DNA from 3 places in the Pseudomonas sp. AG1028 genome. Region 1 is predicted to be linked to each of the others. Evidence: predicted binding sites of a transcription regulator. Region 1 holds the regulator's gene; each other region holds the start of a gene.
The links. Region 1 encodes LexA, which represses DNA repair genes until DNA is damaged. Its sites were predicted from a motif close to CTGTNTNNNNANACAG; they were not measured.

Region 2: a site for LexA is predicted at 1,894-1,909, ahead of recN (DNA repair protein RecN). Genes of this name have one in related genera too.
Region 3: a site for LexA is predicted at 3,732-3,747, ahead of imuA (translesion DNA synthesis-associated protein ImuA). Genes of this name have one in related genera too.

The regions. Positions count from the first base shown of each region.
Region 1 is NZ_VIVP01000002.1:412,705-419,622, forward strand. Features, by position in the region: gene topA (type I DNA topoisomerase) at 1-1,936, shown strand, start outside; gene FB481_RS04985 (DUF6586 family protein) at 1,991-2,512, shown strand; gene FB481_RS04990 (hypothetical protein) at 2,652-2,891, shown strand; gene sulA (SOS-induced cell division inhibitor SulA) at 2,983-3,438, opposite strand; gene lexA (transcriptional repressor LexA) at 3,450-4,064, opposite strand; gene FB481_RS05005 (TetR/AcrR family transcriptional regulator) at 4,321-5,025, shown strand; gene nagZ (beta-N-acetylhexosaminidase) at 5,173-6,171, shown strand; gene mfd (transcription-repair coupling factor) at 6,399-6,918, opposite strand, start outside.
Region 2 is NZ_VIVP01000001.1:275,342-282,259, forward strand. Features, by position in the region: gene fur (ferric iron uptake transcriptional regulator) at 1-116, shown strand, start outside; gene recN (DNA repair protein RecN) at 198-1,871, opposite strand; partial or broken gene grpE (nucleotide exchange factor GrpE) at 2,045-2,614, shown strand; gene dnaK (molecular chaperone DnaK) at 2,714-4,633, shown strand; gene dnaJ (molecular chaperone DnaJ) at 4,757-5,884, shown strand; gene dapB (4-hydroxy-tetrahydrodipicolinate reductase) at 5,953-6,753, shown strand.
Region 3 is NZ_VIVP01000002.1:76,233-83,150, forward strand. Features, by position in the region: gene FB481_RS03330 (error-prone DNA polymerase) at 1-1,679, opposite strand, end outside; gene FB481_RS03335 (DNA polymerase Y family protein) at 1,676-3,085, opposite strand; gene imuA (translesion DNA synthesis-associated protein ImuA) at 3,087-3,707, opposite strand; tRNA gene FB481_RS03345 (tRNA-Ser) at 3,991-4,080, shown strand; gene FB481_RS03350 (DUF3592 domain-containing protein) at 4,243-4,779, shown strand; partial or broken gene FB481_RS23300 (hypothetical protein) at 4,757-4,969, opposite strand; gene FB481_RS03360 (DUF1349 domain-containing protein) at 4,995-5,579, opposite strand; gene FB481_RS03365 (GNAT family N-acetyltransferase) at 5,756-6,298, opposite strand; gene FB481_RS03370 (TetR/AcrR family transcriptional regulator) at 6,335-6,886, opposite strand.

The DNA of each region.
Region 1 (6,918 bases):
CTGGGAAGTGCACGCCGACCTGGGTACCGCCAAGGATGCCCAGGTGCGCTTCGAAGTGGTTCGTGAGAACGGCGCCGCCTTCAAACCGCTGAACGAAGCCCAGGCCATGGCCGCGCTGGCGACCCTCAAGGCGTCGAGCTACAGCGTCGCCAAGCGCGAGGACAAACCGACCAGCAGCAAGCCGACTGCGCCGTTCATCACTTCCACCCTGCAGCAGGCCGCCAGCACGCGCCTGGGCTTCGGGGTGAAGAAGACCATGATGATGGCCCAGCGTCTCTACGAGGCCGGCTACATCACCTATATGCGTACCGACTCCACCAACCTGTCGGCCGACGCCATCGAGATGGTGCGCGGCTTCATCGACAAGGAGTACGGCAAGAAATACCTGCCGGAGAAGCCCAACTTCTACTCCAGCAAGGAAGGCGCCCAGGAGGCGCACGAAGCGATTCGTCCTTCTGACGTCAACCTGCGTCCGACCCAGCTGTCGGGCATGGAACGTGATGCCGAGCGTCTGTACGAGCTGATCTGGCGCCAGTTCGTGGCCTGCCAGATGCCTCCGGCCGAGTACCTGTCGACCACCGTGACCGTCAACGCCGCACAGTTCGAGCTGCGTGCCAAGGGCCGCATCCTCAAGTTCGACGGTTACACCCGTGCCCAGCCGCAGCTGAGCAAGCCGGGCGACGACGCCGTACTGCCGGAAATGAAGGAAAGCGAGTCGCTCAAGCTGATCAAGCTCGATCCTAGCCAGCACTTCACCAAGCCGCCGGCGCGCTATTCGGAAGCCAGCCTGGTCAAGGAAATGGAAAAGCGCGGCATCGGCCGCCCGTCGACCTACGCGGCGATCATTTCCACCATCCAGGACCGCGGCTACGTGGCGCTGCACAATCGCCGCTTCTATTCCGAGAAGATGGGCGACATCGTCACCGAACGCCTCAGCGAGAGCTTTTCCGACCTGATGGACTACGGCTTCACCGCCGGCATGGAAGAGAACCTCGATGACGTCGCCCAGGGCGAGCGCGAGTGGAAGCACCTGCTCGACGAGTTCTACGGCGACTTCAAGAAAAAGCTCGAAGTGGCGGCCGACGGCGACAATGGCATGCGTGCCAACACGCCGACCCTGACCGACATTCCGTGCCGCGAATGTGGCCGGCCGATGATGATTCGTACCGCGTCCACCGGCGTGTTCCTCGGCTGCTCGGGCTACGCCCTGCCGCCGAAAGAGCGCTGCAAGGCGACCATCAACCTGGTGCCGGGCGACGAGATCGCTGCCGATGACGAAGGCGAATCCGAATCGCGCGTGCTGCTGGGTAAGCATCGCTGCCCGATCTGCGCCACGGCGATGGACGCCTACCTGCTGGATGAAACCCGCAAGCTGCATATCTGCGGCAATAACCCGGATTGCGCGGGTTACGAAATCGAGCAGGGCCAGTTCCGCATCAAGGGTTACGAAGGCCCGAGTCTGGAGTGCGACAAGTGCGGCAGCCAGATGCAGCTCAAGACCGGTCGCTTCGGCAAGTTCTTCGGCTGCACCAACAGTGAGTGCAAGAACACCCGCAAACTGCTGCGCAACGGCGAGCCTGCGCCACCCAAGATGGACGCGGTGAAGATGCCGGAGCTCAAGTGCGAGAAGGTCGACGATACCTACGTGCTGCGCGACGGCGCCTCGGGGCTGTTCCTGGCTGCCAGCCAGTTCCCTAAGAACCGCGAAACCCGTGCGCCGCTGGTGCTCGAGCTGTTGCCGCATAAGGACGAAATCGATCCGAAGTACCACTTCCTGATCGATGCGCCGGCCAAGGATCCGGAAGGCCGCGCAGCGGTCATCCGCTACAGCCGCAAGACCAAGGAGCAGTACGTGCAGACCGAAGTCGATGGCAAGCCCACCGGCTGGAAGGCGTTCTTCGACGGCGGCAAGTGGAAGGTCGAAGACAAGCGTTGATCCGTACCGGGTGCCCCCTCGCGGCGTGCGCCCGGCGCCATCTGGAGAATGCAAATGGCTGGCGAGCTGTATACCCGCACCAATCAGAAGATCTTCTATGCCGGGCTGTCTCTGGAATCCTGGCGCAAGGCTGAGGAAGGCCGGGCGATGAATGCTCAGGCATTGGTGCAGGCCGAGCGCGAAGCCACGCTGTTTCATCTGTACGGCGCGCTGCTCGGGCTGTGCCATGAGATCGCCGGTTTTTATCGCTTGCCCAACAGCAGCGCCGCGCGTGCCGAGGTGCTGCTGGACCGGCAGAACCTCGATGGCGCGCCGAGCCCCGAGCTGGCTGAGCTGGTCGAGCTGGCGGCAAATCGTGACGCTTGGCTGGGGCAGTTGCTGGCCGCACACGCCGAGCTGTTCAAGCCGCCGCGCCCGCCACGTGAGCTGAAAGGCGAGCCCGGCGCTTCGGCGTTGATCCAGGCGGTGAGCGTCGATGAGCAGGCGCCACAGCTGGCGCGTGAAACCCTGGAAAACTGGCGGCAGGAACTCAAAGCCCTTGCCCAGCGTTTTCGTGAAGGCCTGAGCGAGTGGTGAGCACCGCCTGTCGCTGATTGAAAGTCCGTTGGCATCTGGCAGGTTTTTCGCCAAGCCATCGGGCGGACTGGCTGTTACACTGTACGGCCTTTTGCGGCACGCCTCCTTGAGGTACTGCCCTTCGTGGAGAATCCGAGTCATGCCTACATCCTTCCTTGAGATCGTCGAACTGCCCGATGGGCGTATTGCCCTGCGTCGAGCCGACGATGAGGAAGCGCTGGTGGTGCTGGATTTCTCGGAAGATGCCAAGGCCTTCCTGCAGGGTCAGCACGTGGAGGTCGCCAAGGCGATGCTCAACGTCGGTGTGCAGATGGCAGGTCGAATGGCCGAAGGCGATTTCGAGCACGAAGAAGACGAACAGCCGCGGGTACTTCATTGACAGGCATTGGCCTGAGCGAGCCCAGATAAACAAAAGGCCAGCAGATGTGCTGGCCTTTTGTTTATCTAGTCGATCGTTACGCCGCCAGATTTCAACCCAGGCTGATATTCAGGCTCTGCGCTTTGCCGGTACGTGCCGCTGTTTCCAGTTGCTGGCGGGCGTGCGAGGGCAGGGGATGCAGCCAGCTCACCACGGTGTGGCTGCGGCCAAGCTTCAACGCTTCCTCGGCCAGCTGCAGCGCACTCTGGTTGCGGCGCGGCTGCAGCAGCAGGATACGTTCGCGGTTCAGGCCGGCCTCGCGTAGCCAGTTCTGGGTCAGGCTGGCGGGCGGGGCGATCAAAGTCAGCCAGCGTTCGTCATCCTTTTCGCTCAGTTCCCGCAGCATGGGCGCCAGTAGCGTCAGACAATGGCCGGCTGCACCACGCAGCGACACTTCGCTGAAGGTGGTTTCCTGGCTTGCCGGTTCTTCTACGGCTGCGAGGGTCGAGGCCAGAAAGGCATCGAACAGGGGCAGCTGGTTACGGCTCAACGACTGGGGGAACTGCATGACGCCTCCAATTAGCGGCGGATGACGCCGACACTTAAACCTTCAATGACCAGATCCTGCTCTTCCAGATTCACCTTGATCGGGGCGAACTCCGGGTTTTCCGCCAGCAGCCACACGGTGTTGCCTTCACGCTTGAAGCGCTTGACCGTCACTTCATCGTCGATACGTGCTACCACCACCTGGCCGTTACGCGCCTCGCTGGTGGTGTGCACTGCCAGCAGGTCGCCATCGATGATGCCGATATCCTTCATGCTCATGCCGCGCACGCGCAGAAGGTAATCGGCTTTGGGGCGGAAGAAGTCCGGGTTGATCCGGCAGGCTTCCTCTATATGCTGCTGCGCGAGGATTGGCGCGCCGGCGGCGACGCGGCCAATGACCGGCAGGCCGTCTTCCTCCTCCTGCTGATTGGGCTCGAAGCCCGGAATGCGAATGCCGCGCGAGGCGCCTGGAGTCATTTCAATGGCGCCCTTGCGTGCCAGGGCCTTGAGGTGTTCCTCGGCGGCGTTGGGCGATTTGAAGCCCAAGGCTTGCGCGATTTCCGCGCGGGTCGGGGGATAGCCATTGTCTTCCAGGCACTGCTTGATGAAGGCGAGAATTTCACCTTGGCGGGGCGTCAGCTTGATCATGTGAGGCGCTCTGGCTTTTTATACAGTGACTGGGATTATATACAGTAAGGCGTGCTTGGCAATCGCTTGATGCGTACCACCTGGATTTATCGGCAAGCAGCGGATGATCGGTTGTCGGCATAGCGCAACCGGGAGCCGGGTTGCGTGCGACGCTATCGCCAAATGATGACTGAGCATCCAGAATACGCCTTGCGCGGCTTGACAGTAGCATGCGCTGAAACGTATGTTTCAAACACTTGTTTGTCTGGTGGATGTTATGGCGCAATCGGAAACCGTTGAACGCATTCTCGACGCTGCGGAGCAGTTGTTCGCGGAGAAGGGCTTTGCCGAAACGTCGCTGCGCCTGATTACCAGCAAGGCCCTGGTCAACCTGGCCGCCGTCAATTATCACTTCGGCTCCAAGAAGGCCCTGATCCAGGCGGTGTTCTCGCGTTTTCTCGGGCCATTCTGCACCAGCCTGGAGCGTGAGCTGGACAAGCGCCAGAGCAAGCCGGGCGTCACCTTCAGCCTTGAAGAGCTGCTCGAGCTTCTGGTCGAGCAGGCCCTGGCGGTCAAGCCGCGCAGTGGCAACGATCTGTCGATCTTCATGCGTTTACTGGGCCTGGCATTCAGCCAGAGCCAGGGGCACCTGCGTAAGTACCTCGAAGAGGTCTACGGCAAGGTATTCCGCCGCTACATGTTCCTGGTCCATGAGGCCGCTCCTGGTATTCCGCCGCTGGAGCTGTTCTGGCGCGTGCACTTCATGCTCGGGGCGGCGGCGTTCAGCATGTCCGGCATCAAGGCGTTGCGCGCCATGGCCGAAAGCGACTTTGGCGTGGACACCTCCATCGAGCAGGTGATGCGCCTGATGGTGCCGTTCCTGGCCGCCGGCATGCGCTCGGAGAGTGGCGTGACCGATCCGCGCCTCGCCTCTGCGCAGCTCATTCCTCGCCACAAAAGCCCGCCCATCATCAAGCCTTGAGTCGGGGGCATCGCTTGCCCACGGCTCCTGGCTGCCCCTAAGCTAGCGTCCTTCGAGATAACCGCCCACGGCCCGGAACTCTGGGTTACACCAATGTCCCATGGGCGTGAAGCTTCTATTCAAGGAATACGCGTTGTGACGACTCCCCTGTATGGCTCCCTGATGGTGGACATCGCCGGTACCTGGCTGACCGCCGAAGACCGCCAGTTGCTGCGCCAGCCCGAGGTGGGCGGCCTGATCATCTTTGCCCGCAATATCGAGAACCCGCGCCAGGTCCGTGAGCTGTGCGAGTCCATTCGCGCGGTGCGTCCCGATCTGCTGCTGGCGGTGGACCAGGAAGGCGGTCGCGTTCAGCGCTTGCGACAGGGCTTTGTGAAGCTGCCGGCCATGCGGGCGATTGCCGGTTGCGCCGACGCCGAGCAACTGGCCCGCCAGTGCGGCTGGTTGATGGCCACCGAAGTGTTGGCGGTGGGGCTCGATCTGAGCTTTGCCCCGGTACTGGATCTGGACCACGCGCGCAGCGCGGTGGTTGGCCATCGCGCCTTCGAGGGCGATGCCGAGCGTGCCACGCAACTAGCCGGTGCCTTTATCCGCGGCATGGCAGAGGCGGGCATGGCCGCTACAGGCAAGCATTTCCCTGGCCATGGCTGGGCCGAGGCCGACTCCCACGTGGCGATTCCTACCGATGAGCGCAGCCTGGAGGAAATGCGCCAGAACGATCTGCGCCCGTTCGCCGCGCTGAGTCGCGATCTGGCTGCTGTGATGCCGGCCCACGTCATCTATCCGCAGGTCGATGATCAGCCGGCCGGCTTTTCGCGTCGCTGGCTGCAGGACATCCTGCGCGGTGAGCTGGGTTTCGACGGGGTGATCTTCAGCGACGACCTTTCGATGGCCGGCGCTCACGTGGTCGGCGATGCGGCCAGTCGTATCGAGGCGGCGCTGACTGCCGGCTGCGACATGGGCCTGGTATGCAACGACCGGGCGGCCGCGGAACTGGCCCTGTCGGCCGCGCAGCGACTCAAGGTGGTGGCGCCCAAGGGCCTGGCGCGCATGCGTCGGCGGGCCTTTCCGGGTGTCGACTATCGCCAGGATCCGCGTTGGGCGCAGGCGCTTTCGGCGCTGCGGGCTGCGCAGTTGGTGGAGTGAGGCGAACTTCCGCCTAGTGGCGGGAGCAGCCATTTGCAGCGGTGGGCTGAAGCCCACCCTGCAGATCGTGCCAGCCTCGTAGGGTGGGCTTCAGCCCACAAATATGAGCAGTAAGTTTCAAATAGCAGCACGACCGTCCGCTTCTGCTTCACAGCAGTCGCTTAAGCGATGTCTTAAATCGCCCATGCAACAAACAATCAGGGCCGCTTATGCGGCCCTGATCATTTTCAGCTCTTCACCGTCGCCAGCAGCCGCTCCAGCAGCGCTTCCAGCGTATTGAAGCGTTCCTCGGCGCGCTCCATCGGTACCGAGAAGCGGAACAGTGTGGCGCCCTCAAACTTGTAGCGGTTCGGCGCGCTCTGGATCAGCTTGATCAGCGTCAGCGGATCGACCGGTGTCTCCGCCGCGAATTCGATGCGTCCGCCCTGCGGGCCCGCATCGATCTTCTTGATGCCCAGCCGCTCGGATTGCAGCTTGAGCAGCGTGATGCGCACCAGGTTCTTGGTCGGCTCGGGCAGCAGGCCGAAGCGGTCGATCATCTCCACCTGCAGTTCCTTGAGACCGTCCTCGTCGGTGGCATTGGCGATGCGCTTGTAGAGGATCAGGCGGGCGTGCACGTCCGGCAGGTAGTCCTCGGGGATCAGCGCCGGCACCCGCAGGTTGATTTCCGGCCCGCCGCCCAGGGGCTGGTCGAGATTCGGCTGCTCACCCTTGCGGATCGACTTGACCGCACGTTCGAGCATTTCC
Region 2 (6,918 bases), on a different contig from region 1:
TGATCGAATTCTTCGACGCCGAGATCGAGAAACGCCAGAAGGAAATCGTTCGTGAGCACGGTTTTGAGCTGGTGGATCACAATCTGGTGCTTTACGTACGTCGTACCGCTAAATAAGCGTTCGGTTGACAAAAAAGGCGACTCAGGTCGCCTTTTTCATGCCTGCAGGAAATGTTTTCTGCAGATGTCTGTGGGGCGTCAGCTCTGGGCGTTGCTGACCAGTTTACGGGCGTGAGCCAGGGATTCGTCGGTGAGATCGATGCCGCCCAACATGCGTGCGACTTCCTCGATACGCTGGGCTTCGCCGAGCTTGCTGACCGCCGTACGGGTGGCGTTGTTGCCGCGCACCTTGTGGACGAACAGGTGCTGGTGGCCCTGGGCGGCGACCTGAGGCAGGTGGGTGACGGTCAGCACCTGACCGCGCTCGCCGAGGCGGCGCAACAGCTGGCCGACCACTTCGGCGGTCGGGCCGCCAATGCCCACGTCCACCTCGTCGAACACCAGGGTCGGAACCCGTGAGGTTTGCGCGGTGATCACCTGGATGGCCAGGCTGATGCGCGACAGTTCACCGCCCGAGGCGACCTTGGCCAGTGCCTTGATCGGTTGCCCAGGGTTGGCGCTGACCAGAAACTCGACCTGTTCCAGGCCATTGGCATTTGGCTCGCCGCCTTCGATGGGCTGCAGCTGAATACTGAAGCGTCCGCCTGGCATGCCCAGGGTCTGCATTTCCTTTTCAACCGCCTTGCCCAGTTTGCTAGCGGCCTTCTGGCGCTTGGCGCTGAGTTCGGCCGCCTTTTCCTGGTAGTGACGACCGTAGGCGGCAAGCTCTTCGCCCAGGCGCTCGGCGGCCTGGTCGTCGGCATTGAGACTTTCCAGTTCGTCGAACAACTGCTGCTGCATGGCGGGCAGTTCGCTGGGGTGGATGCGGTGTTTACGCGCCAGGGTATAGATGGTGTCCAGGCGTTCTTCGAGTTGTTGCTGGCGCTCAGGGTCGGCGTCGAAGTGGTCGAGGAAACGGTTGAGCTCGCCCACTGCTTCCTCGATCTGGATCTGCGCGCTGGCCAGCAGGTTGGTGGCTTCGTTCAGGGCGCCCGGCTGGCCTTGCAGGCCGCTAAGGCGGTTGAGGCTGGCAGTGAGCACCGACAGTACGTTGCCGGCATCGCTTTCGCTGCACTGATCGATCACCTGGCGGCAGGCGCTGAGCAGGCTCTCGGCATTGGTCAGCGCCTTGTGATCCTGCTCCAGTTGCTCCAGTTCGTTGTCACCCAAACCAAGGTTCTCAAGTTCTTCGAGCTGATAGCTGAGCAACTGATGGCGGGCGCGCTGCTCGTCGCCCTGGGAGGTCACGCGTTCGAGTTCACTGCGGGTCTGCTTCCAGCGCTGCGCGGCCAGTTGTACTTGGCGGGCCAGCTCCTGGGCGCCGGCGTATTCGTCGAGCAGCCGGCGGTGGGTGTCGGTCTTGAGCAGCGACTGGTGCTCGTGCTGGCTGTGAATGTCGATCAGCAGCTCGCCCAGTGCCTTGAGGTCGCCGAGCGGGCAGGGCGTGCCGTTGATGTAACCGCGCGAGCGGCCTTCGGCGGTGATCACCCGGCGCAGGATGCACGGCCCGTCGTTATCCAGGTCGCGCTCGGCGAGCCAGGCGTGGGCTTCGGGGATGTCGGCGAGGTCGAAGCTGGCCAGTATGTCCGCCTTGTCGGCGCCTGGGCGAACCACGCCGCTGTCGGCGCGATCGCCCAAAGTCAGGCCGAGGGCGTCGAGCATGATCGACTTGCCGGCGCCGGTTTCGCCGCTGATGACGCTCATGCCCCGGTCCAGTTCCAGATCCAGGTGTTCGACGATGGCGTAATTGTGGACGGACAGGTGCACCAGCATGGCGAGGCCTCTCAGGGTTGTTCTGGTTATTTATACAGTGGTTTGCGATGAGGTGGCAATACGCTGACGACTGGCTGCCGGAAAGTGGTAGTGGCCCTTGAAACCCTACAAATCATCCTTATATAGGCGGCAGACGCGCGAGTTGAGGCTCGTCGAATCATTCAGAGGAGAAATGCATGGCTGACGAACAGAACCTGGATCCGCAGACTTCCGAAGCGCAAGCGAACGACGCCGCGCCAAGCGAAGACCTGGCTGCTCGCGTGCAAGCGCTGGAAGAGCAACTGGCGACTGCGCAGGATCAGTCGCTGCGCATGGCTGCCGATCTGCAGAACGTGCGCCGTCGCGCTGAACAGGATGTCGAGAAGGCGCACAAGTTCGCCCTCGAGAAATTTGCCAACGACCTGCTGCCGGTGGTCGACAGTCTCGAACGTGGTCTCGAGTTGTCCAGCGCCGACGACGAATCGATCAAGGCGGTGCGTGAGGGCATGGAGCTGACGCTTAAGTTGCTGCTCGACACCCTCAAGCGCCACCAGCTGGAAGCCATTGACCCTCATGGTGCGCCGTTCAACCCGGAGCATCATCAGGCGATGGCCATGCAGGAAAGCACCAACGTCGAGCCCAACAGCGTGCTCAAGGTGTTCCAGAAGGGCTACCTGCTCAACGGTCGCCTGCTGCGTCCGGCCATGGTCGTGGTCAGTAAGGCCCCGGCCGAGGCGCCGCCATCTATCGATGAGCAGGCTTGAAATCGGCGGGCCACACCCCATTTAGTGAGTCAAGCGTATTAGTGCTACCGCAGCGGTCACGACAACGCGGCGGATATTTCAAAGTTTCGGGAGAGTGAAATGGGCAAAATCATCGGTATCGACCTGGGGACCACCAACTCCTGCGTCTCCATTCTTGAAAACGGTAACGTCAAAGTCATCGAAAACGCCGAAGGCGCGCGTACCACGCCGTCCATCGTTGCTTATGCCAACGATGGCGAGATTCTGGTCGGTCAGTCGGCCAAACGTCAGGCGGTTACCAACCCGCACAATACCCTGTTCGCGGTTAAGCGCCTGATCGGCCGTCGCTTCGAAGAAGACGTCGTGCAGAAAGACATCAAGCTGGTGCCTTACAAGATCGTCAAGGCCAGCAACGGTGACGCCTGGGTGCAGGCCAGCGGCAAGGACATGGCGCCGCCGCAGATCAGCGCCGAAGTGCTGAAGAAGATGAAGAAGACCGCCGAGGACTACCTGGGCGAGCCTGTCACCGAAGCGGTCATCACCGTGCCGGCCTACTTCAACGACAGCCAGCGTCAGGCCACCAAGGACGCCGGCCGCATCGCCGGTCTGGACGTCAAGCGCATCATCAACGAGCCGACCGCTGCAGCCCTTGCCTATGGCATGGACAAAGCCAAGGGCGACCACACCGTGATCGTCTATGACCTGGGCGGCGGTACCTTTGACGTGTCGGTGATCGAAATCGCCGAAGTCGACGGCGAGCACCAGTTCGAAGTACTGGCCACCAACGGTGACACCTTCCTGGGTGGTGAAGACTTCGACATGCGCCTGATCGACTACCTCGTCGACGAGTTCAAGAAAGAGTCCGGCATGGACCTGAAGAACGATCCGCTGGCTTTGCAGCGCCTGAAGGAAGCTGCCGAGAAGGCCAAGATCGAGCTGTCGTCTTCGCAGTCGACAGACGTCAACCTGCCGTACATCACTGCCGATGCCACCGGTCCGAAGCACCTGAACGTGAAGATCTCCCGCGCCAAGCTGGAGTCGCTGGTCGAGGATCTGGTCAGCCGTACCATCGAGCCTTGCCGCATCGCGCTGAAAGACGCCGGTATCGACGTCGGCAAGATCGACGACGTGATCCTGGTTGGCGGTCAGACCCGTATGCCGCTGGTACAGAAGGCCGTTTCCGACTTCTTCGGCAAAGACGCTCGCAAGGACGTCAACCCGGACGAGGCTGTGGCCATGGGCGCTGCCATTCAGGGCGCTGTACTGGCCGGTGACGTCAAGGACGTACTGCTGCTCGACGTCTCCCCGCTGACCCTGGGTATCGAAACCATGGGCGGTGTGATGACGCCGCTGATCGAAAAGAACACCACCATCCCGACCAAGAAGTCGCAGGTGTTCTCGACCGCCGACGACAACCAGAGCGCGGTGACCATTCATGTGCTGCAGGGTGAGCGTAAGCAGGCCGCACAGAACAAGTCCCTGGGCAAGTTCGACCTGGCCGAGATTCCGCCGGCTCCGCGCGGCGTGCCGCAGATCGAAGTGACCTTCGACATCGACGCCAACGGCATCCTGCACGTCGGCGCCAAAGACAAGGCCACCGGCAAGCAGCAGTCCATCGTGATCAAGGCCAACTCCGGTCTGTCCGATGACGAGATCGAGCGCATGGTGCGTGACGCCGAGGCCAACGCCGAGGAAGACCGCAAGTTCGAAGAGCTGGCAGCAGCGCGCAACCAGGGTGACCAGCTGGTGCACGCCACCCGCAAGATGCTCACCGAGGCTGGCGACAAGGCGACTGCCGAAGAGAAGACAGCTATCGAAGCGGCGCTGGGCGAGCTGGAAGTTGCCGTGAAGGGCGACGACAAGGCGGCCATCGAAGCGAAGATGAATGCGCTGTCCGAAGCCACCACTCCGCTGGCGCAGAAGATGTACGCCGAGCAGCCGCAGCCTGGCGCTGCCGGTGCGGCGGATGCTGGCGAAACCAAGGGCTCTGCCGACGACGTGGTCGACGCCGAGTTCGAGGAAGTCAAGGACAACAAGTAAGCCCCGGCTTGCCTGTGTTTGCGCCCTGTCACGCTACGGTGTGGCAGGGTGATCCGCCGCGCGGGGGCTTGCTCCCGCGTTGGCGTGTCTGGACTTTAAGAATTTTGAGAGTGCTAGAAACCCATGTCTAAACGTGACTACTACGAAGTGCTCGGGGTCGAGCGCGGGGCCAGCGAGGCGGAGCTGAAGAAGGCTTACCGCCGCCTGGCGATGAAGCATCACCCCGATCGCAATCCCGGCGACAAAGCGGCCGAAGACGCCTTCAAGGAGGCTAACGAGGCCTACGAAGTGCTGTCCGATGCCGGCAAGCGCAGCGCCTACGATCAGTACGGTCATGCAGGCGTCGACCCGCAAATGGGCGGCGGTGGCGGCTTTGGTGGTGGCGGCGCGAACTTCTCCGACATCTTCGGCGACGTGTTCAGCGATTTCTTCGGCGGCCAGCGTGGCGGTCAGCGCGGTGGTGCGCAGCGCGGCAGTGACCTGCGTTACACCCTGGAGCTGGATCTCGAGGAGGCGGTACGTGGCACCACGGTGACCATTCGCGTGCCGACCCTGGTCAACTGCAAGACCTGCGATGGCTCGGGTGCCAAGAAGGGCACCAGCCCGGTGACCTGTACCACGTGCGGCGGCATCGGCCAGGTGCGCATGCAGCAGGGCTTCTTCTCGGTCCAGCAGACCTGCCCGCGCTGCCACGGCAGCGGCAAGATGATCACCGACCCCTGCGGCTCCTGCCATGGCCATGGCCGTGTCGAAGAGCACAAGACCCTGTCGGTCAAGGTACCGGCCGGTGTCGATACCGGCGACCGTATCCGTCTGTCCGGCGAGGGCGAGGCGGGTACCCTCGGCGGCCCGTCGGGCGACCTCTACGTGGTGGTCAACGTGCGTGAGCACGCGATCTTCCAGCGTGACGGCAAGCACCTGTACTGCGAAGTGCCGATCAGCTTCGTTGATGCGGCTCTGGGCGGCGAGCTGGAAGTGCCGACCCTCGATGGTCGGGTCAAGCTGAAGATTCCGGAAGGCACCCAGACCGGCAAGCTGTTCCGTTTGCGCGGCAAGGGCGTCGCCCCGGTGCGTGGCGGCGGTGCGGGCGATCTGATGTGCAAGGTGGCGGTGGAAACCCCGGTCAATCTCGACCGTCGCCAGCGCGAGCTGCTCGAGGAGTTTCGTCAGTCCCTGGTGGGTAACAGCTCCAATTCGCCCAAGGCCAATGGCTGGTTCGAAGGCGTGAAGCGCTTCTTCGGCGACCTTTAATGCGGTAATGCACGGCGAGCAGCTGGCAGTGGCCGGCTGCTCGCCGTTTGTACTTTGGAGTTATGCATATGCGTATTGCAGTCACGGGCGCCGCCGGGCGCATGGGCAAGAACCTGATCGAGGCCGTTCACCAGGCCGATGGCGTCGTGCTCGGTGCCGCCGTAGCGCGGCCGACCAGCACGTTGCTTGGTGCCGATGCCGGTGAGCTGGCGGGCGTCGGCAAGCTGGGCGTGGCTCTGTACGGCAGCCTGGAGGGCGTGATCGACGAGTTCGACGTGCTGATCGACTTCACCCATCCCACGGTGACCCTCGAAAACCTGGAAATCTGCCGCCGCGCCGGCAAGGCCATGGTCATCGGCACCACCGGCTTCAGTGCTGCGGAAAAGCAGTTGCTGGCCGATGCCGGCAGAGAGATTCCCATCGTTTTCGCTGCCAATTTCAGCGTGGGCGTGAACCTGTGCCTGAAGTTGCTCGACACCGCCGCCCGTGTGTTGGGTGACGATGTGGACATCGAAGTGCTCGAGGCCCATCACCGTCATAAGGTCGATGCGCCGTCTGGTACTGCGCTGCGCATGGGCGAGGTGGTGGCCAATGCGCTGGGGCGTGACCTGGAAAAGGTCGCGGTTTATGGGCGTGAAGGGCAAACCGGCGCACGTCAGCGCGAGACCATCGGTTTCGCCACGGTGCGCGCCGGTGATGTAGTCGGCGATCACACTGTACTGTTCGCCGCTGACGGCGAGCGCGTGGAGATCACCCACAAGGCGTCCAGTCGTATGACTTTCGCCAAGGGCGCAGTGCGCGCGGCATCCTGGCTGCAGCAGCGCTCGCCAGCGCTTTACGACATGCAGGACGTGCTGGGGCTGAAGTAACCGAAACCGAGGGTGCCAATGGCGCCCTCGGTGGTTATCAGGGGCGACCACGGATCGGATTTCAGGTTTTTGGCCCTGAACGGCTTTCGAAAAAGGCACTTTTCCTGTAAGCTTTCCGCTTTAGTGTGTCCACTAAAAGTTGCGCAGAATGAATCAATCAAAAAA
Region 3 (6,918 bases), 340 kb from region 1:
GCTTTGTCCTCGGCCGGCAGGCTGGCCAGCGTCCAGCGTTTGTTGCGGTAGACGGCCAGCAGGTCGAAGCAGCGGCGCAGGGCGCTGAGCATGCCGAGGGCCAGCACGTCCACCTTGAGCAGGCCGACGGCGTCGAGATCGTCCTTGTCCCACTGGATCACGGTGCGCTCGGCCATGCTGGCGTTTTCCACCGGCACCAGGGTGTCGAGCGGCGTCTCGGAAATCACGAAGCCGCCGGGGTGCTGGGAGAGGTGGCGGGGAAAGCCGATCAGCTCGCCAGCCAGCACCAGCACTCGGTGCAGCACCTTGCTCTGCGGGTCGAAACCGGCCTCGCGCAGGCGTTCGGCATCGGGAATGCCGTCGCTCCAGCGGCCGCAGCAACCGGCCAGGGCGTTGATCTGATCGGGCGGCAAGCCCAGGGCCTTGGCCACGTCGCGAATCGCCCCGGCGCCGTGGTAGGTGCTGACCACCGCGGTCAGCGCCGCGCGCTCGCGGCCATAACGGCGGAACACGTACTGGATGACTTCCTCGCGGCGGTCGTGCTCGAAATCCACGTCGATGTCCGGCGGCTCGTTGCGCTCGCGGGACAGGAAACGCTCGAACAGCAGGCGGCTGCCCTTGGCCATCGGGTTCAGTTCGGTGATGCCCAGGGCGAAGCACACCGACGAGTTGGCCGCCGAGCCACGCCCCTGGCAGAGAATCGACTGCTCGCGGGCGAAGCGCACGATGTCGTGCACGGTCAGGAAGTAGCTCTCGTAGCTCAGCTCGCTGATCAGCGCCAGTTCCCTTTCGATCTGCGCCCGCGCCTTGTCGCTGATGCCATCGCCCCAGCGCCAGCGGATGCCGTCCTCGACCAGGTGGCGCAGCCAGGAGTTTGGGGTATGCCCGGCCGGCACCAGCTCGTGGGGATACTGATACTTGAGCTCATCGAGATCGAACTGGCAGCGCTCGGCTATCCGCAGGGTTTCGGCGAGCAGTTCGGATGGATACAGCTCGGCCAGTTCTTCACGGCGGCGCAGGTGGCGCTCGCCATTGGCGAACAGGTAGGCGCCGGCTTCGGCCACGGGCAGGTGGTGATGGATGGCGGTCATGCAATCCTGCAGGGCGCGGCGGCCACGGGCATGCATGTGCACGTCGCCACAGGCCACGGCAGGGATGCCCAGTTGCCGGGCCAGGCCGAGGCCATGTTGCAACAGCGCTGCATCGTCGGCGCCGCGGTGCAGCTCTAGGCCCAGCCACAGGCGCTCGGCAAAGCGCTCGCGCAGCCAGACGCCGGCCATGGCGTCGTCGTTCGCGCGTGGCAGCCAGATGGCCAGCAGTCCATCCGGCGCCTCGGGCAGGTCTTCGTCGAGCAGGATGTAGCGGCCCTTTTCCGCACGCCGTCGGGCACGGGTGATCAGCGCGCAGAGGCGCTGGTAACCAGCGAGGTTCTCGACCAGCACGATCAGCCGGGCACCGCTCTCCAGGCGCAGTTCGCTGCCGACGATCAGCTTCACACCATGCTCCTTGGCGGCCTGCCAGGCGCGCACGATGCCGGCCAGGGTGCATTCGTCGGTGATCGCTAGGGCGCGATAGCCGAGCAGCTTGGCACGTTCGAACAGTTCGGCGGCGCTGGAGGCACCGCGCTGGAAACTGAAGTTCGACAGGCAGTGCAGCTCGGCGTACTCGTGCAGGCTCATGCGAACCAGCCGTGCAGCCGCAGCGGGCCGTCTTCACCGACGCTGCGAAACGCCCAGCCGCGCTGGCCGCTGCGCGTTTCGATCAGGTAATAATCGCGACGCACGTCCTCGCCATCCCACCAGCCGGATTCGATCCGCTCGGGGCCGCTGAGAATATGCAGCGGCTCACGCAGCACTTGGGGCTCCGGCAGCAGCCAGCTGGGCCGGGCAGCGCTCGGGCTGGGCAATGCAACGTGGCTGGTAGCCGTGCGCCAGGCCTTTTCCGGGCGATGGTCGGCATGGGCGGCCAGGCCTTGCACGGCGTCGTCACCCAGGCGTGCGCGCAGGCGTTCACGCAGTTGCTCCCAGCCCAGGGTTTGTTGCGGTCGGTCCTCGAACAGCGCCTGGTGCTGTGGTACGAAGGTCGGCAGGTCGCGGGCCACCAGGCGTAGCGCCAGCACCGGTGACGGCAATTGCAGCTGCTCCAGGCGGCCGCGGGTGAATTCCAGCAGCATGCCCGCTTCTCGCTCGGCACTGAGCAGGCCGACGGGCAGCAGGCTGTCGTCACCGTCACGGTGCTCCAGGTGCAGCACGAAACGCTGCACGCCGCAGTCCCGGCCTGCCAGGTAGGCGGCCAGGTCCGCGGTCAGGCGCCGCAGCGGAAACAGCAGGGCCTGGGTCGATTCCACTTCGAAGTGCAGCTCCAGCCGGCTGTCGAACACATCCGGCGGGCGGTAGTACTCCAGCGCCAGCGGGCGCAGGCCCATCAGGGTATCCAGGCCGGCCAGCAGTTCAGGCGCAAAGCGCCGCGCCAGGCTGTCGCGGGGCAGCGCCTGCAACTGGCGCACCTGGCGCAGGCCCATGCGCGCTAGGGTCGTGGCCAGTTCTTCGGGCAGGCCGATGCGATCCAGGGGCATGGCCGCCAGCCGTTCGCGCAACGCCTGCTCGTCGGTGATGGCCAGACCATCGTGCAGGTTAGCGAGCATGCGCGCCGCGGCAGGGTGATGCGCCAGGGTGATGCGGTGGCGAAAGCCCAGCGCCGTCAGCTCCTCACGCAGGCGCGCCTCGAAACGCGGCCAGGGCCCGAACAGCGACAGGCTCGATTGCACCTCGAGCAGCAGGCAGCACGGATAGTGCAGGCTCACCTGGGAGCTGAAACCGTAGGCCCAGGCCGCCAGGAAGCTGCGCCAGCGCTCGATGTCGGCGGGGTCGTACTCGGTGCTGGTGAACGTGCAGTTCAGGGATTGCGCCGCCGTCAGCGTCAGCCCCGGGCGCAGGCCAAGCGCCCGCGCGGCCGGGTTGACAGCCTGCAGCACGCGCCGCTGGGGTGTGCCGCTCAGCAGCACCAGCGGCGCGTCGGCTTCTTCACGGCCACGCAGCACGCCGTCCATGGCCAGTTGCGGCAGCAGGATGCACGCCCAGCGCATATCAAAATCCCCAGCCGCTCAAGTGAAACGTGCGCGCCGGTGGTTGCCCACCTCGGCACTTGAGCACCCGTACCTGGGCGGGCTGCGCCTGGATGGTCAGGCGCAAGGCAGCCGGCGAAGGGTTGCGCGCTTCAAACAGCGGACGATAGGCGAAAGCCAGGGTCTGCCCGGTTTCAGCGGCAATCTGCAGGCGGCGCAGGGCACGGTCATCGGCCCGTTGCGGCCACAGCACCACCGCCCCACAACTGCCCGAACGCAGGCATTGCTCGGCCGCCCACAAGGCATCCCGGGCGCTCGCCTGGATCAGCGTCAGCTGCTTCATCTCCATCCCAGCCGCCAGCCAGGCGCCGGGGTAGGGCAAGTAAGGCGGCGCGACCAACACCACCCGCTCTCCGGCAGCGCTCAAGCGCGCCAATGTCGGCAGCACCAGGCGCAGCTCACCGATACCCGGTGCCTCGACGAGCAACTCGCTCAACGCCGCTTCCGGCCAGCCACCTCCTGGCAACGAGGCATCCAGCGCTGCGTTGCCAGTGGGCTGGTGGCCACTGGGCGCGACGATGCCCTGGCCACGCCAGATACGGCGCTCATTGAGCAGATTATCGATAGCGACGACGGAAGGCATGGCAGGCAAATGGCAAGAAAAATACTGTTTAAATGTACAGTATTTTGCTTTGCCAGCAAGGTCACATCCGCCGAGTGGATGACTCTGACAGCCGACAGTCTTGGTCCAGGCACAATGCTTCAGCGGTACAATCCGGCTGTAACCAGCATTGACAGGCGCGCCAATCGGCCCGCCCCAGCGCCGCCGCCATCGAGCAAATGAGCCAAGCATTTGATAGCACGTGAAAAAAATTACGCGATGGGCTTCGCCAAACGGATTTCTGCTGGTATTATGCGCGCCGCCTGGGAAGATGCCGGAGTGGCCGAACGGGACGGATTCGAAATCCGTTGTATCAGCGATGGTACCTAGGGTTCAAATCCCTATCTTCCCGCCATATAGATCGTCTAAGCCCCTGAAATTCATAGAGTTTCGGGGGCTTTTTCGTTTCAGACTGGGCAACTGTCGAAGAAGTGTCGAAACACCAGTTGAAAGAAACGCAAGCTTTGGGCTAACTGGCTCAGTTCGCGTTATGAGCGTTCATAAAGGATGGAGCCTTATGAAAGTCGGTCTTTTGATTGCGTTGGTCTTTTTAACGCTCGCAGTGGGTACTGGGGCTGTATTGCTTTGGTCTGGCTTTACATCGCTCAAGCGCGCCATGGATGCGGAGAACTGGCCGACTACCTTTGCTCAAGTTGAACGTGTGGAGTTGAAGGAGGAGACTGACTCTGAAAACTCACGAATGTATGCAGTTGAAGTCGAGTACACCTACCAAGTGGGTGGGCATACCTACAACGGCAACACGTTGAACCATGGTTACAGCGGCAGCAGTGGTTACGAGCAACATCGCAAACTCTTTGAAAAGATCCGGTCAGCCAAGACTTTGGAAGTCAGGTTCAATCCTGAAAAGCCACAAGAGTCCAGCATTGCCTACGGTTTGAGTCGTTCACACTACATCAGCCTTTCATTTTCTATTACGTGGTCGCTTGGCATCATCGGCTTCATCGCTATTTTCCTTGCGTTTCAGTCTAGTGATGATCGGTTGCTTTCAAGAATCAAAGTCATTGAGCAGGTCAGCACTTCCGGCACGCCTTAAGGATGATGGGACTTTGTACGGCTCTCCACGACTGAGGGCCTAGCGAGACAGCGTCTTGTAGATGGTCTGGTGCAAGACGCGCATAGCGCATGGTCATAGCCAACGATTGGTAGTCCAGGATTTTCTGCAGGGTCAGGATATTTCCACCGTTCATGACGAAGCGACTGGCAAACGTGTGATGCCGGACGTGGATAACTGCCTGCAACCAGGCGCAGTTAAGTCAGGTCGTGAAGGTCTTTCGTAGTAGCGGGAGTGATTTCAAACTCCGAGAATCGGACAGCAAGCCCACTGCGCTCCGGCGTACAAGCTGTAGGGCCAACCTGGTAAGTGCTGGCGACTGGGAAAGGTGCCAGCCGCAGAAGTGGCCAGAAGCGCCCGTCGCGGGAGGCTTGAATACGCATCGCGCCATTGGAAAGAGTGACTTGTATGTAGAAGTCCTCCAACTCCTTGAAAGGTTGTGAGACCGACCAATCCGATTTCCCATCAGTAACGACAGTGCTCAGAAACGCTTCCCCATCAGTGAACTCGACGCCCGTCTTTACCCAACGGTTTTCGTCGATACGCACCATCAGGCCGGCTTGGTCGTACAAGGAGCGAAATTCGCCCTGGATGCGTAGGGTCGCCGTGAATCCGTCGCCGGTAGCAATGCCCAGAAAATGTCCTGTGTCACGGGTAAACCCATAATGGGTCTCCCGCCAGAAGTCCGTGCTCTGATCCGTGGTTATCGTCAGGCTGTGCTCCGACACCTCAGAGGTGGCGGGCGCATTCAGCCATTGTCCACTTCTGAAATCGACATTCATTCGCAGGCTCCATGTTGAGATAGATGCGTTATTAAGGGCATCCGAGAGAATGATCAGCAAGGCGACTCATAGTTGCTTTTGTGTTCGCTGGCAAAGCAATCGATAAGACGGAACGGCTCATGCTGGCGGCCCGGGCAATCGCATCACTCCGTTAGCAAGGCGTCGCGCTTGAGCATCTAGTCAAATCGACCGCCAGAATGGGCAAGATCACACCTATAGAGACGATCATCAAACAGCTGCCCGTTGATGATGCAGGCATCAGGTTTTCGCTGCTCAAACACGAATCTGCACTTTTCGAGCATGCGGCAAGATGCGCTATTTCCTTCTGTTACCACCCCTTTGAGGGTATGAAGTCCTAATACGTTTCGAGCGAAATTCATCACTGTTTGCAGTGATTCAGAGCCGTACCCGTTCCCCTGATACCGTTCCAGCAACATATATCCAACTTCCGCGGTAGAGCTGTTCTCAGACTCAAGCTTCAGCCCCGTCACCCCGACAGGGTTGTTGGTATTAGATTCGAAGATGGCAAGACACAACCAGTGTTTAGAACCGGACGACCATTGCGGCAGTCGGGATTCAAATTTTTCACGGATTTGAGATTCGTTTGGAGTGGAACAGATGTACCGGATTACTTCGAGGTTAAGATGCAACTCAAGAAACAGCGGCCACTCACTTGGAGTTATCTGTCTCAGGTGTAGGCGTTTACTCGATAGCTCCACAGTTCTGCCTCTCAATTCGGAGCGATAGAAGGATTTTTACTCGCCAAGCGCTTGCGCTAGTAGGCGTCGGCAGAGTTTTTCATCGGGCCGCTTGGCATTGAACAAGGTTCGGAACACCAGCGGAGCGACCAGGCCATCCATGAGGGCGTCCAGACTTGGCGCAGCTTCCCCACGCGAATGAGCCCGTTCGAGCAATAGTTCGAGGCGCTCGCGGGTTGGCTCGGTGCAGCGTACCGCGCAACCTGGATCGGTAGATGCAAGGGCGTCCCTGAGCATCGCCTGCCCGGGTGTCGAAGCAAGGTCATCTACGTAAGACTCCAGCCAGCATTCGAGGTCGCCACGCAGACTGCCGGTATCGGCCGGAGGCTGATCAGGCCGTAGCTGGCGCAGATCGACGTCGGCCAGCAGGGTCGGTAGGTTGCCCCAGCGTCGATAGAGGGTAGAGGGAGTTACGCCGGCACGCGCAGCAATCTGGGGAACGGTCAGGGATTCACGCGGTTGTTCGTCCAGAAGAGCCAGAACGGCGTCATGAACGGCTTGCTGGACGCGGGCGCTACGCCCTCCGGGGCGGGTTTGCTTGGTATTCATATCGACAGGATACCTCTCGCTTAACGCAAAAG